Regions from separate parts of the Halopseudomonas salegens genome, predicted to be linked through region 2. Evidence: predicted binding sites of a transcription regulator. Region 2 holds the regulator's gene; each other region holds the start of a gene.
The links. The regulator sigma-54, encoded in region 2, starts transcription at its own class of promoters, with help from an activator protein. The targets are predictions, from matches to a motif close to ANTGGCATNNANNTTGCTNT.
Positions count from the first base shown of each region.

Region 1: the regulator sigma-54 is predicted to act here: its motif matches at 3,699-3,718, upstream of flhA (flagellar biosynthesis protein FlhA).
Region 3: the regulator sigma-54 is predicted to act here: its motif matches at 1,815-1,834, upstream of BLU07_RS11695 (pilin).

Region 1 is NZ_LT629787.1:2,089,644-2,095,129, reverse strand. Features, by position in the region: gene BLU07_RS09430 (group I truncated hemoglobin) at 1-84, shown strand, start outside; gene BLU07_RS09425 (bifunctional diguanylate cyclase/phosphodiesterase) at 71-2,416, opposite strand; gene BLU07_RS09420 (tetratricopeptide repeat protein) at 2,413-3,591, opposite strand; gene flhA (flagellar biosynthesis protein FlhA) at 3,772-5,486, shown strand, end outside.
Region 2 is NZ_LT629787.1:590,458-595,943, forward strand. Features, by position in the region: gene BLU07_RS02590 (DUF4124 domain-containing protein) at 1-383, shown strand, start outside; gene BLU07_RS02595 (HPr family phosphocarrier protein) at 413-685, opposite strand; gene rapZ (RNase adapter RapZ) at 692-1,546, opposite strand; gene ptsN (PTS IIA-like nitrogen regulatory protein PtsN) at 1,552-2,010, opposite strand; gene hpf (ribosome hibernation-promoting factor, HPF/YfiA family) at 2,029-2,337, opposite strand; gene BLU07_RS02615 (RNA polymerase factor sigma-54) at 2,411-3,925, opposite strand; gene lptB (LPS export ABC transporter ATP-binding protein) at 4,057-4,782, opposite strand; gene lptA (lipopolysaccharide transport periplasmic protein LptA) at 4,785-5,297, opposite strand; gene lptC (LPS export ABC transporter periplasmic protein LptC) at 5,284-5,486, opposite strand, start outside.
Region 3 is NZ_LT629787.1:2,552,498-2,557,983, forward strand. Features, by position in the region: gene BLU07_RS11690 (sulfatase-like hydrolase/transferase) at 1-1,065, opposite strand, end outside; gene BLU07_RS11695 (pilin) at 1,366-1,767, opposite strand; gene pilB (type IV-A pilus assembly ATPase PilB) at 2,077-3,783, shown strand; gene BLU07_RS11705 (type II secretion system F family protein) at 3,787-5,046, shown strand; gene BLU07_RS11710 (prepilin peptidase) at 5,046-5,486, shown strand, end outside.

The DNA.
Region 1 (5,486 bases), 1.5 Mb from region 2:
CAAGAGCAGGGCGTGCCGGTCGCTGCACAAAATCGTCTGCTGGCACGGCTGGCACCCATGCGCAGCGATATTATTTATCGTTAGCCCCGTCCGCAGCCTCGCTGGGTAGCAGCTCGGCGCCCGGCATACCGATATAAGCACCCTGAGCGAAATCGATACCCAGGTGCTGCACCTGGTCAAATACCGCCTGGTTGTGCACGAATTCGGCTACGGTCTGCATGCCAAGCTCACGGGCAAACTGGACAATGCCCCGGGTCAGGGTCAGTGCGGTACTGTCATGGTCGAGCTGACGGATCAGGCTGCCGTCAATCTTGATCAGGTCAACATTCAGCCGCAGCAAGTGTTCGAAGTTGGAGTAGCCAGTACCAAAATCGTCAATCGCAATCTGGCAGCCCATAGCCTTGGCCTGATCAATAAATTGGCGAACTGCCGCGTAATTTTCAATGCCTTCGGACTCCAGAATCTCGAAGATGACCTGACCGGCAACCTGGTTGTCGGCCAACTGCTGCAGAATAAAGTCGGTCAGATCGCTGTCGAGCAAATCCTCACCGGACAGGTTGAGGGAAAATTGCTGGTCAGTACCGCGAAAGCGCTCAACGGCCTGTTCAACCATGGTCCGTGTGAGCGAACGGTATAGACGGATTTTTTTGGCTACGGCGAGAAACTCTCCCGGGCTGACCGCTACTTCCTGTTCATCAATGAGCCTGACCAGGCATTCGTATTTGCCGATTTTCCCCGTTCGCACATCCATTATGGGCTGGAAGTATGGGCGGATGCGGCCGTTTTCCAGTGCGGTTTTCAACCGGTTGGCCCACTGCAGATTATGCTCGTAGTCGCGTTTTATGCCTTGTGCCGGGTCATAGATACGCAAGCTGTTCTGGCTCAGGCGCGCTTGCTTGAGGGCGATGTTGGCACAGGAAAGCAGCTCATGCGCCTGGTGTTGCTGGCTATCCAGTTGCCAGCTGCTGGCCAGGCCAAGACTGGCACTCAGGGGGATCTGCTGGTCTTCCCAGCGGCTGTTCAGGCTATTGAGAAAGTGGTGCAGATTGGCGAGGCGATCTTGCAACACATGCGTTTGAAGGCGCCCAGGCAGCCAGATGGCAAATTCGTCCGCCGGCATTCGGTACAGCCGAGCGCTGGCCCACGACTGGTTGGTGCGCATGAAGTCGGTCAGGCTGTTGGCCAGGTGCAGGATGATGTGATCACCACAGGGGTGGCCATACACATCATTGATTTCCTTGAAGGCATCCAGGTTGAGCAGCACCAGCGAACCCTGCTTGCTGCGCTTGCGCAAATCCAGCAGCAACCGGGCCCGGTTGGGCAGGCCGGTCAGGCTGTCGGTATACAGGTTATGCAGCTGCCTGAGCGTACTGGCTACCATGAACAGGATGATTCCCGATAACAGTAACAGCACACTGCCGATGCCCAGCGCAATGCGCAGATTGCTCTGACGCATGGGCGTTAATACGGCATCGATTTCAGCCTGAGGTACACCAATACCAAAGGTCATGCCCGCACGTGTAGTGGAAAAGAACAGCGCATAATCGCCACCTGCTATGCGTATCCGGTCTTTTTGCATGGGTGCCAGCAATTCGCGAGCAGTCAGTGAGGTAGCGCTATTGGTTTCGACCTGTCGCTGGTGCAGTTCACGGTCTGCGATAGCATCCATCAGTTGCTGGGCTTTTGGCGTGTCGGCCAGAGCCAGGCTGCTCAGGTTGCGATTCTCGCGGTCGAGCAGAAAGGCGAAGGTGCTCGGGGTAACTTCAACCCGACTGACCAGACGGATGATGTCGTCGGCGCGCCAGTCGGTACTGGCAACCCCCAGCCAGTCGCCCGCGCTATTCCGCAAGGGGGTGCTCAGGCTGATGACGACCGCATCGCTGCGGATGCTGTAGTAGGCGGGTGTCCAATGCAGTGCAGCGGGTTCCGGGTGAGTCTTGAGTATCTCGTGCAACTCAGGGTAGCCACTCCCTTGTTGCCAGCGAGGACTCTCGGTATCCAGCTGAATATGCGCGCCATCGCGATAGGCGAACAGGTTCAGTGGGCTACTGTTTCCCTGCGGGGCATCATCAAACAGCAGGCTCGCAGCGTAGACGTCAGGGAATTCTGCGAGTGTGGTTTCCAGCATGGTGTCCAGCTCAGTCAGGCTGCCGCCCAGTGCATGCCATTGTTGGGTCATGCGGGCAAGGTCACGGGTGTTTTTCTCCATCAGGCTGTGGTGACTGTTTATGCGATCAAGGTTGGCATAAAAGGTGTCGGCCACCTGTTGTTCGCGAAGCTGGGTCATTGCCTGCTGGGCAAAATTGAGGTTCAGGGTGGACATCAGCCACATGCCCAGAATGAACAGCAGTACCAGCAGTCCGAGCACCAGAAGTATGCTGTGACGGAGATTGACTGCTCGCGGGGGAGCTTTCATCTGGGCATCTGTCGGTGGTCGTCGCGAATACGACGCTGAGCGGCATTCAGTTGCTCATCGGACAACCGGCTGGCTTGTTCTTCGACGTGGGCTCTGGCGTCGCTCTCACCGCCGAGCAGGGCCAGGCTATACCAGATATAGGCTTGCTGGGCATCGGGTGCGCCATCCAGGCCTTTGGCAAAACTCTCGGCAAGACGCATTTGTGCCCGGGTCGACCCCAGTCGAGCAGCGCGACTCAACCACTCGCGAGCGGCGCCGGTCTGGGCGGTGTTATCTGCCAGCAGGCTTTCTGCCAACGCCAGCTGCGCATCAGGATGATTCTTCTCGGCGGCCTGAAACCAGTAGCTGCGGCTGCGTGATGTATCCACACTGGTGCCACGGCCCTCAGCATAGGCCACCCCTGCAGCGTATTGCGCTGCGGCCAGGCCCTGTGTCGCTGCTGCTTCCAGCCATTGTAGTGCCGTGCGGTTATTGAGGTTGTCACCCTGGCCGGTTTGCAAGAGTTCAGCATACAGCAGTTGGCCGGGAGCATGATTCTGCTCTGCGGATAGCCGCGCCCACTCCAGGGCGCTGGCCAGGTCTCCATCCGTTCTTTCCAGGCTGGCAAGGTGGTGCTGGGCCTTGGGGTCACCGGCTGCTGCCGGTTGCTCACAGTTATTGCGTGCCCGCCGCAGATTGCGAATGGTGAAATACAGGTAGCAGTTATTGATCTGTCGCTGAGTCGTTTCCTGCACAGAGGAACGGGTGTCCGAACTCCGCTGATTGGCCTGGCGCTCAACTGCCATGGCTTTCTCGACGCGCTCGGCAAAGGCACTGACATCATCCGGGCAGGAATAGAGGTAACCGCGACGGTAGCGGTTCAGGTTTTCCTGGCTGGCAGCCCGCCCGCGGTACTGTTCGGCAATAGCCTGGCAGCGCTGGTCTCTCTCGGTGGTGACCTTCGCGATGTAGGCGCTATACCGGCGGTTGTCTTCATGCTCTTCCAGATAGCGAGTCAGCGGATCGATGTAGGGTTGAGCAAACAATTCAGCCAGCTCAGTCTCGCGTTCGCTTTGACTGTCGGACGTGCTTTCCTTGTCTGTTTCACCACTGTCGGTTTGCCGCTCAGGCAGGCCGCTACAGCCAACAAGCAGTACAAACAGGCTGATTAACAGCGGCGCAGAAAACTGATTCATGGAGCCTCATCTCAAACAGGTGCGGTGGCCGTAAGCACAAGAGCATATCATTGCCGCAGGCTTCGAGGCAGCCCGTGGTTGAGAATGCATGGCTAAATTCTCGGTAAAATGGAACGCTTCTTGCTGAGTACTTGTGCAAGCGGTTTTATGCGTCAACTTTTTGATGGGGAAAGGACAGGCATGGCAGTCGATCGCACACAAGTGCTGGGGAATATGCGGAGCAGTTTACTCAGCTTGCGTCACGGCAGCCTGGGCGTGCCGATTCTGCTGCTGGTGATTCTCGGCATGATGATGTTGCCGATGCCGCCTTTTCTGCTGGACACCTTTTTTACGTTCAATATTGCGCTGGCACTGGTGGTGTTGCTGGTCTGTGCCTATGCTTTGCGGCCACTGGATTTTGCTGTCTTCCCGACCATTTTGCTGGTAGCGACCCTGTTGCGCCTGGCACTGAACGTAGCGTCGACACGGGTAGTCCTGTTATATGGTCATGAGGGTGGCGATGCCGCTGGCAAGGTGATTCAGGCCTTTGGCGAAGTGGTCATCGGTGGTAATTACGTCGTGGGTCTGGTGGTGTTTGCCATTCTGATGATTATCAACTTCGTGGTTGTGACCAAAGGTGCCGGACGTATTTCCGAGGTCAGCGCCCGTTTTACCCTGGACGCCATGCCGGGCAAGCAAATGGCGATTGATGCCGACCTGAATGCCGGCATTATCAATCAGGAAGAAGCCAAGCTGAGACGCCAGGAAGTGGCTCAGGAAGCCGATTTCTATGGTTCCATGGACGGCGCCAGCAAATTTGTTCGCGGTGATGCCGTGGCTGGCTTGCTGATTCTGGCGATCAATATCATTGGTGGCCTGGCCATCGGCATGGCGCAGCACGGTTTGCCCTTTGCTGAAGCCGGGCGCATCTATGTGCTACTGACCATCGGTGACGGTTTGGTGGCACAAATTCCTTCGTTGCTGTTGTCGACCTCTGCGGCGGTCATGGTTACCCGCGTTTCTACCTCGGAAGATATGGGTGACCAGGTACAGCGGCAAATGTTTACCTCACCCAAAGCCATGGCTATTGCTGCCGGTATTCTGATTGTCATGGGTCTGATTCCCGGCATGCCGCATTTTTCATTCCTCTCGCTCGGCGCGCTGGCTGCTGGTGCCGCGTACTGGATAGCCCAGAAACAGAAAAACAAGGAAGAAGCCGCGGCGGAAGAGGAGCGCAAGGAAGCGGAGGTACCGGCATTGCAGAAGCCGGAAACCCGAGAGCTGGGTTGGGATGATGTGACCCCGGTGGATATGTTGGGCCTGGAAGTCGGCTACCGTCTGATCCCCCTGGTTGATCGCAACCAGGGTGGCCAGTTGCTGGCGCGGATCAAGGGGGTACGCAAGAAACTGTCGCAGGATCTGGGCTTTTTGATGCCTTCGGTACATATTCGCGACAACCTGGATCTGGCGCCCAATGTCTACCGCATCACCTTGATGGGCGTTGGTGTGGCAGAAGCCGAGATCTATGCCGACCGTGAATTGGCGATCAATCCGGGACAGGTGTTTGGCGAGATCAAGGGTATTCCCGGCAAGGATCCGGCTTTTGGTCTTGAAGCAGTATGGATTGAAGCCGGGCAGAAAGACCAGGCGCAGTCGCTGGGCTATACCGTGGTGGATGCGAGTACCGTTGTTGCTACGCACCTGAACCAGATCATGCACAAGCATGCCCACGAGTTGCTGGGTCACGAAGAGGTGCAGCAGCTGATGCAGGTGTTGGCCAAGGCCTCACCCAAGCTGGCGGAGGAGCTGGTGCCGGGGCTTGTTTCACTGTCCGGGTTGCTCAAGGTGTTGCAGGGGCTGCTGCAAGAGCAGGTGCCAGTGCGTGACATTCGTACCATCGCCGAAGCCATCGCCAA
Region 2 (5,486 bases):
GCGAAAAGGTATTCAGTCAAATTGCCTGTCCGGACGGCTCGGCGGGTACCGAAGTCACTGTCCACAACCCTCCCCCCAGCGGTGATGGTGAACTGATACCCTGGGGGACGCCACAGGTTCAATCGAAGCCTGATACTGAGCCCCGAGCACGGGTGACCGTGGTTGGCGAGCAAAGAACATGTGACATTGACCTGTCAGCTCAGGAAATCCGGACAGCCATGGTCAAAAAGGAGGTTGTCGTTGGCATGACGACCGCCGAGGTCAAACGGGCGTTGGGTCAGCCGCTTGCCATCAACAGGAGTTCTCGAGGCGATGACCAGTGGGTGTACCCGGGCATTTACCTCTACATAGACAAGGATGGTTGCCTTGTCTCATGGAACTGACTGTATATCGGGCTGGCAAGGGTGAACCCTTACTCACCCTCGCCAAAATAATCGTTGATCAATGCTTGCAGATCATCCAGCGCCTGTTCGGCGTGTTCGCCTTCACAGCAGATGCACACCTCGGTGCCTTTACTGGCGGCGAGCATCATGACCTGCATGATGCTTTTGCCGTCGACCAGGCTGTTGGCACATTTTCCGACCTGCACCTGGCAGTCATGTTGTTGCGCGACGGCAACGAATTTGGCTGCAGCGCGGGCGTGCAGGCCGAGTTTGTTGATAATGGTAAGAGTACGGGTCGGCATGGGGTTTCAATGTAGGTCGCGATGGCGAAGCAGCAGGTTTTTGGTGTGTGAAGCGAGTTCCCTGACCAGACGTTCGGCAATATAGACCGAACGGTGGTGGCCGCCCGTGCAGCCGATGGCGACAGTCATATAGCTGCGTTCACCGGCGGCGTAGCGGGGTAGCCACTTGCGCAGGAACTGGTAGATGTCCTGGTACATATCCTCGACCTCAGGCAGCGCATCCAGATAGGTACGGATTTCCTCGTCACGCCCGGAAAATGGACGTAGTTCCGGTTTCCAATAAGGATTGGGCAGGCAACGAACATCGAATACCAGGTCCGCATCGACCGGTACGCCACGCTTGAAGCCAAAGGATTGCACCTGAATGGAAACGCCCTGGCCCTGATTGGTCAGCAAGCGTTGTTTAAGCTCGTCACGGAGCTGATAAAGCGTCAGGTGGCTGGTGTCTACTTTCAGGCTGGCCAGGTCGATGATGGGTGCCAGCAGTTCCAGCTCCTGAGCGATGGCTTCAGGCAGTGACAGATTTTCATCGGTTAACGGGTGCTTGCGCCGGGTTTCGGAGAATCGCTTGATCAATACTTCGTCTGTGGCGGCAAGAAACAGCACGTCGCATTGAATACCTGAGGCACGCACCTGCCGCAGTAGCTCGGGAAATCGCGCCAGATCACTGGGCAGATTGCGAGCATCAATGCTGACGGCTACCTTGGGCAGCTGTGTATGGTGATTCTTGGCCTGATTCGCCAGTTCCGGCAGCAGGCCAGCGGGCAGGTTGTCGATACAGTAAAAGCCGTTGTCTTCCAGCAGGTGCAGCGCAGTGCTCTTGCCCGAACCGGAACGACCACTGACGACCACCAGACGCATGTCGCCTAGTCTCCGCTGCCGGCGTCAACCATGACCTGATAGAGGTCTTCGGCATTCGCGGCTTTGCGCAGGGCGGCCCGCAGAGTGGGTTGGTCCAGCCGTTCGGCCAGCATCTTGAGAATCTGCAGGTGCTCTTCGGTGGCTTCCTCCGGGACCAGCAAAACAAATATCAGGTCAACCGGTTCACCATCAAGGGCATCGAAGTCGATTTTGCCATCCAGTTGCAGCAGTGCGCCAACCGCTTTACTGCAGCCGGACAGGCGACAGTGGGGGATGGCGATACCATGTCCAAAGCCGGTAGAGCCGAGTTTTTCCCGGGCAATCAGGCTTTCGTAAATGGCGTCAGCATCAAGGCTGGTGTGCTGGGCAACCAGTTTCCCGGTCAGCTCCAGCACGCGTTTTTTGGAAACGCCCTGAACACCGGCAAAGGTACGATCAGGGCTGAGGATTTGTGATATTTGCATGGGGTATGCGTTCAGGCCTTAGCGCGCATGGGCGCCTTGTTGGCGGTCAATGGTCTTTTCCTTGTGCTTGATCAGTTGGCGATCGAGCTTGTCGGTCAAGAGGTCAATAGCAGCGTACATGTCTTCATGGTCAGCGTTGGCAACAACTTCGCCACCGGCAATGTGCAGTTTGGCTTCCGCCTTCTGACGCAGCTTTTCCACTTCCAGGGTAACTTGCACGTTGGTGATCTTGTCGAAATGGCGCTCCAGGCGGGCCATTTTTTCGGTAATGTAGTCGCGCAGGGCGTCAGTAACATCAAGCTGGTGACCGCTGATATTTAGTTGCATAGAGTGCCTCCTGATTGGCGTTTTTGCTGTGGGCAACGCATTGCCCGGTGCTGCACTGCAAATCGGGGCTGGCTTAAACCAGCCGCTTGCGTTCACTCGATGGGGCGATATTGAGCGACTCGCGGTATTTGGCGATGGTGCGCCTGGCCACATGAATTCCCTGTTCTTCCAGTAAACCAGCGATCTTGCTGTCACTCAATGGTTTCTTTGGGTTTTCTGTCGCCACCAGTTTCTTGATCAGGGCACGAATGGCGGTAGACGAGAATTCACCCCCTTCACTGGTGCTGACATGGCTGGAGAAAAAGTACTTCAATTCGAAGATGCCACGGGGCGTATGCATGAATTTCTGCGTGGTTACACGGGAAATGGTTGACTCGTGCATGCCCACGGCTTCGGCAATATCGTGCAGTACCAGCGGCTTCATCGCTTCTTCACCCTGCTCGAGGAAGTCTCGCTGATGCTCGACGATCTGGCTGGCCACTTTCATCAGGGTTTCATTTCGGCTCTGCAGGCTCTTGATGAACCAGCGCGCTTCCTGCAAGTGGTTGCGCAGGTAAGTGTTGTCGCTACTGCTGTCGGCACGGCGAACCATGGCAGCGTATTGGCCGTTGACGCGTACCTTGGGTACTGCCTCCTGATTCAACTCAACCACCCAGCGGTCTTTTTCCCGGCGCACGATGACATCCGGGATCACGTATTCTGCTTCGCCTGAGGCAATTTCGCTGCCGGGGCGGGGATTCAGCGTCTGGATCAGGTTGATGACGTCACGTAGCTGCTCTTCCTTCATCCGCGTGCGGCGCATCAGGGTCGTGAAATCACGGCTACCCAGCAGCTCCAGGTGATCCTTGACCAGGCGCAGGGCCTGCTCCAGCAGGGGAGTGTCGGCTGGCAACTGGCGCAATTGCAGACTCAGGCATTCGCTCAGACTGCGTGCGCCAACACCGACGGGCTCGAATTGCTGGATCCGGTGCAGGACCATTTCCACTTCATCGGCTTCGATGTCCAGCATGGGGTCGAAGGACTCCAGAATGTCTTCCAGACTTTCTTCCAGATATCCGTCAGCACTGATCGCATCAATCAGCGACTCGGCAATCAGGCGGTCGGTATCCGACAGGGGGATCAGGTTGAGCTGCCACTCCAGGTGGCTTTGCAGGGTTTCACCGGTGCCGGTACGCGAGGTGTAATCCCACTCCTCATCATCCTGGTTCGGCAATGAGCTGGCCGAGGTCTGGTAGACATCTTCCCATTGGGTATCTACCGGCAGGTCGGTAGGGATTTCGTCAAACTTGCCTTCCGGTGCGTCAGCATTCGGTTGCCGTGATTCAAACTCAACCGGATCGGGCAAGGTAACGGCCGGAGCCTCTTCACCATTGTCATGATCGCCGCCTTCACTCTGCTCATTTTTACCGGCAGCGGTATAGTCGTCGTCGCCGTCGTCGGCCATTTCCAGCATCGGATTGACTTCCAGCGCTTCCTGGACCTCCTGTTGCAAGTCCAGGCTGGATAGCTGTAGCAGTCGGATGGCTTGCTGCAGCTGCGGCGTCATGGTCAGCTGCTGCCCCATCTTGAGGACGAGTGAGGCTTTCATCGGTGGGTGTTCAACCTTGGCTGCAAAATGTTTCTACCTGTGTCATAGCATGCCTGAAATCAAGGCGCTTTTACATAGCTGCGCCGGCTTGCAGGTTGCTGGAATGAAGCGGAACAGGGCGGATGCGCTGGTCACAGGCGGAAGCTGTGGCCAAGGTATACATCACGCACTACCTGACTGGCGAGCACATCGTCGGCTGAGCCCTCGGCAATGATGACCCCATCGTTGAGGATGTAGGCCTTGTCACAGATATCAAGCGTTTCGCGTACGTTGTGATCGGTTATCAGCACACCGATACCCTTGTCCTTGAGATGCTCAATGATTTGTTTGATGTCGTTGACTGAAATCGGATCGACACCGGCAAAGGGTTCATCCAGCAGGATGAAGCGTGGCTCGGTAGCCAGCGCGCGTGCAATTTCTGCCCGCCGGCGCTCACCACCGGACAGGCTCATGCCCAATGTGTTGGCCAGATGATGTATGTGAAATTCGCGCAGCAGTGATTCCAGTTTGCCTTTGCGACCCTCGCGGTTGAGATCCTTGCGGGTCTCCAGAATCGCCATGATATTCTCCGCGACGGTCAGCTTGCGGAAGATCGAGGCTTCTTGTGGCAAATAGCCGATACCCGCCCGTGCCCGCCCATGCATCGGCAGTGCGGTAATATCCCGACCATCAATAGTGATCTTGCCTTGATCGGCTTTGACCAGGCCGACAACCATGTAGAAACAGGTGGTCTTGCCGGCGCCGTTGGGGCCAAGCAGGCCGACCACGTCTCCGCTGCTGATGCCAATGGATGCATCACGGACGACTTGTCGCCCTTTGTAGGCTTTGGCCAGGTGCTGGGCTTCGAGGGTGGCCATGATCAGTTTTCACCATCGCGATTGCGTGGCTGGATGGTGATCTCGATGCGTTGATCACTGCCGTTGGCGCCGTCCCGTTGACCGGCATCTACCACGCGGCGGTTGATATCGTAGGTGATCAGGTCGCCGCTGAACGTATCCCCTGCCTGATCCAGATGGCTGCGTTCTATCAACACCACGCGCTGGGCGTCGGCATGATATTCAATGGTTTGCGCGCGGGCGTTGATCTCACCGCGCCCGTCTGGCGGGTCCTGTCGCCAGGTTGCTGGGCTACCGGTCGAAACCAGCTTGCTGACCTCGCCATTGCTGTCCATGGACAGCGTCACCTGGCTGCCGGTGAGACGCATACTGCCTTGGGTCACGATAACGTCACCACGATATACAGCACTATTGCGGGCATCATCGAGCGTGGCACTGTCTGCCTGGATATTGATTGGCTGCTGGCTGTCAACTGCCAGCACAATCGGGCTGGCTAGCAAACAGGTAGCCAGTAACAGAGTATTAATCGACCTCATGTCGGCCTCTTACCGTGGACAGCAGCTCTACACGGCTGTCATTGAGAAAAACCTGCATGCCGCGGGCGGTAGTTGCGCTCTCAGCATACTCAATTCTAACGTCCTCAGCGGTTTCCGCATAATCGCGCGCCGGGTGCAGCGTTAGTGCATCGGTCAGCAGGCGGCGTTGCTGGCCGTTGGGGAGGGTCT
Region 3 (5,486 bases), 1.8 Mb from region 2:
CAGCGCCTCACCATGGTCGGCCAACACCACCACCAAAGCATTCTGCAAGACGCCACGCTGTTGCAAACCCGCTAATAATACCGCCACCTGGTCATCCACGACCTGCAGGGCGCGAATATAACGTTGAAACATCTGGTTTTCATGCTGGAACACGTCACGCGTATGCCTGGATTTGAAGGGGAAGTGACCACTCTGAAAGTGTACCGCCAGCATCAGGGGCTGCTCTGTGTGTATTGCTGCCAGCACATCTTTCACAAACATGTCGGCTGAATAACTCGAATAAGCCGCTACGTTATTCCAGCTCCATGGTAACAACCACCGCGATCCGGGCCACTGCAACAAGAGATTGCCCAACGGATTATCCACCAACCCATGGACCAGAAAATCCAGGGCACCCGGCATTGGCCCCACCACTTGATCAAAACCGAACTCAGCACCCATATTATTGAAACGGCGCTCATCCATGGCATAAACGCCTTGGTAGTCTTGGCTGGCCAACGTCTTGAAGAAATTGTCGTGCAGTGCCGGCTGTTTTCTATCACTCAAATTGAACACACCACGGTGTTCGGCAACCTCAAGCCCGGTCAACAGGCTGACCCAGGCAGGAAAAGTACGCCCGAGGGGGGTATAGGCACGCTCGTATTGATAACCAGATGCCATCAGGCTTGAAATGTTAGGCAACTGCACCGAATACTGCTCTGCAGTATAGGCAGACAGAGAGTCTACTCCGATCACTACAATGTGAGGTCGGTCAATGTGCTGCGACAGCACACTCGGCTTGATCGCATACAAAAGACCGTATGGCAGCAAAAACACAAGAGCCAGCAATAGCGCCGCTCCCGCTATACATTTGCTCTGAGCCAGCTGGCGTAGCAAAGCCAACAGCAACAATACTGAACCCGCGATAAAAACCGGCATCGGAGACGGCAGAAAGGCGACTGCATAGCTGAAAGCCGAGTCGGGAAACAACACCAGGCTGGAAGCATAAACATACAGGATCAATAACAGGTCGATGAGCAAGCGAATGCCCCGCATCGAATGCAACGAAGCTGGCAGCAATTTCAACAGAAAGCGCCGGCATAACCAATAAAAGCTGAAATACAGAAAAAGAAGCAGTAGCAGATACCAGGCCAGGCCCGATACGATCTCGAATGAATAAAAAAAACTTTCGTAGGCTTGGTGATCTGAAGCAAGGAAGCGAACCAGCCAGGTATCGAAAATCAGGGGCATGAAAACAAAAGAAAGGAATGCAAGGAACGCAATAAACGTTCTAGAGATTGATAGCATCACATCGGCATCGCATCTTGGGCCCATAAAAACAAACCCCGGAGTACCGGGGTTTGTTTGTCACTCAAATAACTAACTTCAACCGCGGCAGCTACCCGGTGCCCACTCAGTGCGGCCGGTCACATCACATTCCCACTCGGTAATATAGTTGGAAGTGATAGTCGGAGTCAGTACTACTGCAAAACCAGACATATCACCCTGGCCGGTAGCGGTGATCACACCAGCAGTATCTACCGACACACCGCTGACATACTGGCTATTCTGCGTAGAGTCACAAGTGCTGTAGGCGGAAGATGCGGCACCTGACTGCACCAGCTCACTCATGCATGTACGAGCACCACTAGCGGCCAGTACAACCTCAGAAGCCTTGGCGCGGTTGGTATAGTCCTGATAGGCCGGCAGAGCGATGGCAGCCAGAATACCGATGATCGCTACCACGATCATCAGTTCGATAAGGGTAAAACCTTTTTGAGCTTTCATTTAGACTTCTCCTTGGAATCAATTCAGCCAAACGGCTATGAATAATCAAAGCATATTGCGTGCCAACGCCTGTTATTGCTTCGTGGCCTTCTGCTTCAATGCATCTGGGGCCACATTGTTACTGGAAGCACGTTGCATTCGCCCCTCAAAAGTCAAATTGTGACAATTTTCGTCACTCTCATTGCATACCTGCTGCAACAGAAGCTGCTCACCTGTATGCCACCAAGTCAACAGCATATAGTGTGCATGCCGTCTAGACTGTACTATAGTTGCAACGATAAATGCCTTTAAAGGATTACCCTTAACTCTATGGAAACGCCAGCCCTTTCCGGCCTTGCCCGGCGCATAGTACAAGATGAATTGCTGGATGCTGCCGCTGCCGCCAAAGCCAGCAAACAAGCTAGCCAGGATCGCATTCCGTTCATTACATATCTTGTGCAACACAAGCTGGCCAATTCACGCGATCTGGCCATGCTCTGTGCTGAAGAGTTCGGCTATCCCTTCTACGACCTCAGCGCGATCGATACCGAAAGCCTCCCCGAGCAAACCCTGGTCAGCGAGAAGCTGATTCGCCAGCACAATGTGATGCCTCTGTACAAGCGAGGAAATCGGCTTTTTATCGCATTGTCAGACCCAACCAACCAGCAAGCGTTGAGTGATATACAGTTCAATACCGGCTTGATGACCGACGCAGTTATTGTCGAAGATGACAAGCTGCATACCGCCATTGACAAGTACCTGGATAGCCCCACCGGCGGTTTGGGTGATATGACGGACCAGGAACTGGACGATCTGGACGTGCAGACAGTCCGCGAAGATGGGGACAACGATGCCGCCCAGACCGATGCTGATGACGCGCCCATCGTTCGATTCGTCAATAAAATGCTGCTTGATGCCATCAAGCTGGGGTCATCGGACTTGCATTTTGAACCCTATGAAAAGATGTATCGCGTTCGTTTCCGCACCGATGGCATCCTGCATGAAGCTGCAAAGCCACCCGCGCAACTGGGCGTTCGCATTGCGGCCCGCCTGAAAGTCATGTCATCCATGGACCTTGCTGAGCGACGCAAGCCCCAGGATGGCCGTATCAAGATGCGCATCTCCAAAAACAAGGCCATCGACTTCCGTGTCAATACCCTGCCCACACTGTGGGGTGAAAAGGTAGTACTGCGTATTCTGGATTCCGAAAGCGCCAAGATGGGCATTGACGCATTGGGCTACGAGGATGATCAGAAGAAAATGTACATGGATGCGCTGGCCCGCCCTCAGGGCATGATTCTGGTAACTGGCCCGACCGGTTCGGGTAAAACCGTATCCCTGTACACGGGCCTGAATATCCTCAATACCATGGAACGCAATATTTCCACGGCGGAAGATCCGGTGGAAATAAACCTGGAAGGGATCAACCAGGTCAACGTCAACCCCAAACAGGGGCTGGATTTTGCTCAGGCACTGCGCGCTTTCCTGCGTCAGGATCCCGACGTCATCATGGTGGGGGAGATCCGCGACCTGGAAACGGCGGAAATTGGTATCAAGGCGGCACAGACCGGTCACCTGGTGATGTCCACCTTGCACACCAACAGCGCTGCTGAAACCCTGACTCGCTTGCGCAATATGGGCGTTCCCTCATTTAACATTGCCACCTCGGTCAACCTGATCATCGCTCAGCGTCTGGCGCGCCGCTTGTGCAAAAGCTGCAAAGCACCCATGGACGTACCCCGTGAGACGCTGCTCGAAGAAGGCTTTACGACCGAGCAGCTCGATGCCGGCTTGAAGATATTTGGCCCCGTGGGTTGCGAAAACTGCAAGGATGGTTATAAAGGACGTGTGGGCATTTACGAAGTGGTTAAGGTGACGCCAGCCATGCAGCGTATTATTATGGCAGACGGTAACTCCATGGAGATAGCCGATGTAGCCCGCAACGAGGGTTTCAAAACCCTGCGCGAGTCTGCCCTGTTCAAGGCGGAACAAGGGGTAACCAGTCTGGCGGAAGTTAACCGAGTGACCAAGGATTAAGTCATGGCCCAACAAGCAGCAATAAAAAAACCTGCCGCGGCAAAAAAGAAAGCCAAGGAAGCAAAGGTCTACCCATTCAAATGGGAGGGCAAGGACCGCAAAGGCACCAAGGTATCCGGTGAAATCCAGGGAACCAACCCGGCACTCATCAAGGCACAACTGCGCAAGCAAGGCGTGCTGGTCACCAAAATCAACAAAAAGTCGACGCTTTTTGGCTCCCGGGCCAAAAAGATCAAACCCCTGGATATTGCCTTTTTCACCCGTCAGCTCTCGACCATGATGGAGTCGGGCGTGCCCATTATCCAGGCTTTTGACATCATTGCCGAAGGCTCGGAGAATCCGAATTTTACCAAGCTGATCAACGAGATCAAAAACGATGTTGCTGCGGGCAGCACCCTGGCCGACTCTTTGCGCAAGCACCCCAAGTACTTTGATGACCTGTTCTGCAATCTGGTTGAATCCGGTGAGCAGTCCGGTCGCCTGGAATCCCTGCTGGATCGTATTGCCACTTACAAGGAAAAGACCGAGGCACTGAAAGCCAAGATCAAAAAAGCCATGACCTACCCCATTGCTGTAATTGTGGTAGCTATTATTGTCACGGCTATTCTGTTGTTGAAAGTAGTACCCCAGTTCAAGGATGTGTTCGCGAATTTCGGTGCAGACTTGCCTGCCTTCACATTGATGGTGATCGGGTTATCAGAATGGTTGCAGAGTTGGTGGTTTATCATTTTGATCGCTTTTATTGCCATTGGTTACGTTTATTCGCAACTCAACCTGCGATCGAAAAAATTTCGTGACGCGCAAGACCGTGCTTTGCTCAAGGCCCCCATTGTCGGCAAGATTATTTATGAAGCGGCAGTAGCCCGGTATGCTCGCACTCTCTCTACTACCTTTGCGGCTGGCGTACCACTGGTTGAAGCGCTGGATTCTGTTGCTGGTGCAGCAGGCAATGTCGTCTTCTATAACGCTGTTATGCAGATAAAAGAAGACGTTTCTGCCGGTTCTCAGCTGAACTTTTCCATGCGTTCGACTGGTGTGTTCCCCAATATCGCGATCCAGATGGCGGGCATCGGTGAAGAATCTGGTGCATTGGACACCATGCTGGAAAAAGTCGCTGATTACTACGAAGCCGAGGTCGATAACAAGGTGGACAATCTGACCACCTTGATGGAACCCATGATCATGTGTGTGCTGGGTGTGCTGGTCGGTGGTTTGATTATCGCCATGTACCTGCCCATCTTCCAGCTGGGTAATGTCGTTTAATGGAAATATTGGACTATTTGGCCAGCCATGCGCTGGCCTTTATTTTGCTCACTGGCTTGCTGGGTCTGATTGTCGGCAGCTTTCTCAATGTGGTGATCCATCGTCTGCCGCGCATGCTCGAGCGCGAGTGGCTGCATCAATGCCGGGAGATGCTGGAGCCCGAGAAAGAGCAGCCAGCTGAATCAACGTACAACCTGGTGTTGCCGCACTCCCATTGCCCTCACTGCCAGGCAGAAATCAAGGCCTGGCAGAATTTGCCCGTCATCAGTTATCTGCTGTTACGCGGGCGCTGCGCCAACTGCAAGGCGCCGATAAGCTTGCGCTACCCACTGGTTGAGCTGTTAACCGCGGTCATGTCGATGCTGGTGGCCTGGCAATTCGGTTTTGGCTGGCCAATGGCAGCCTTCCTGCTACTGACCTGGGCACTGATCAGCGTGAGC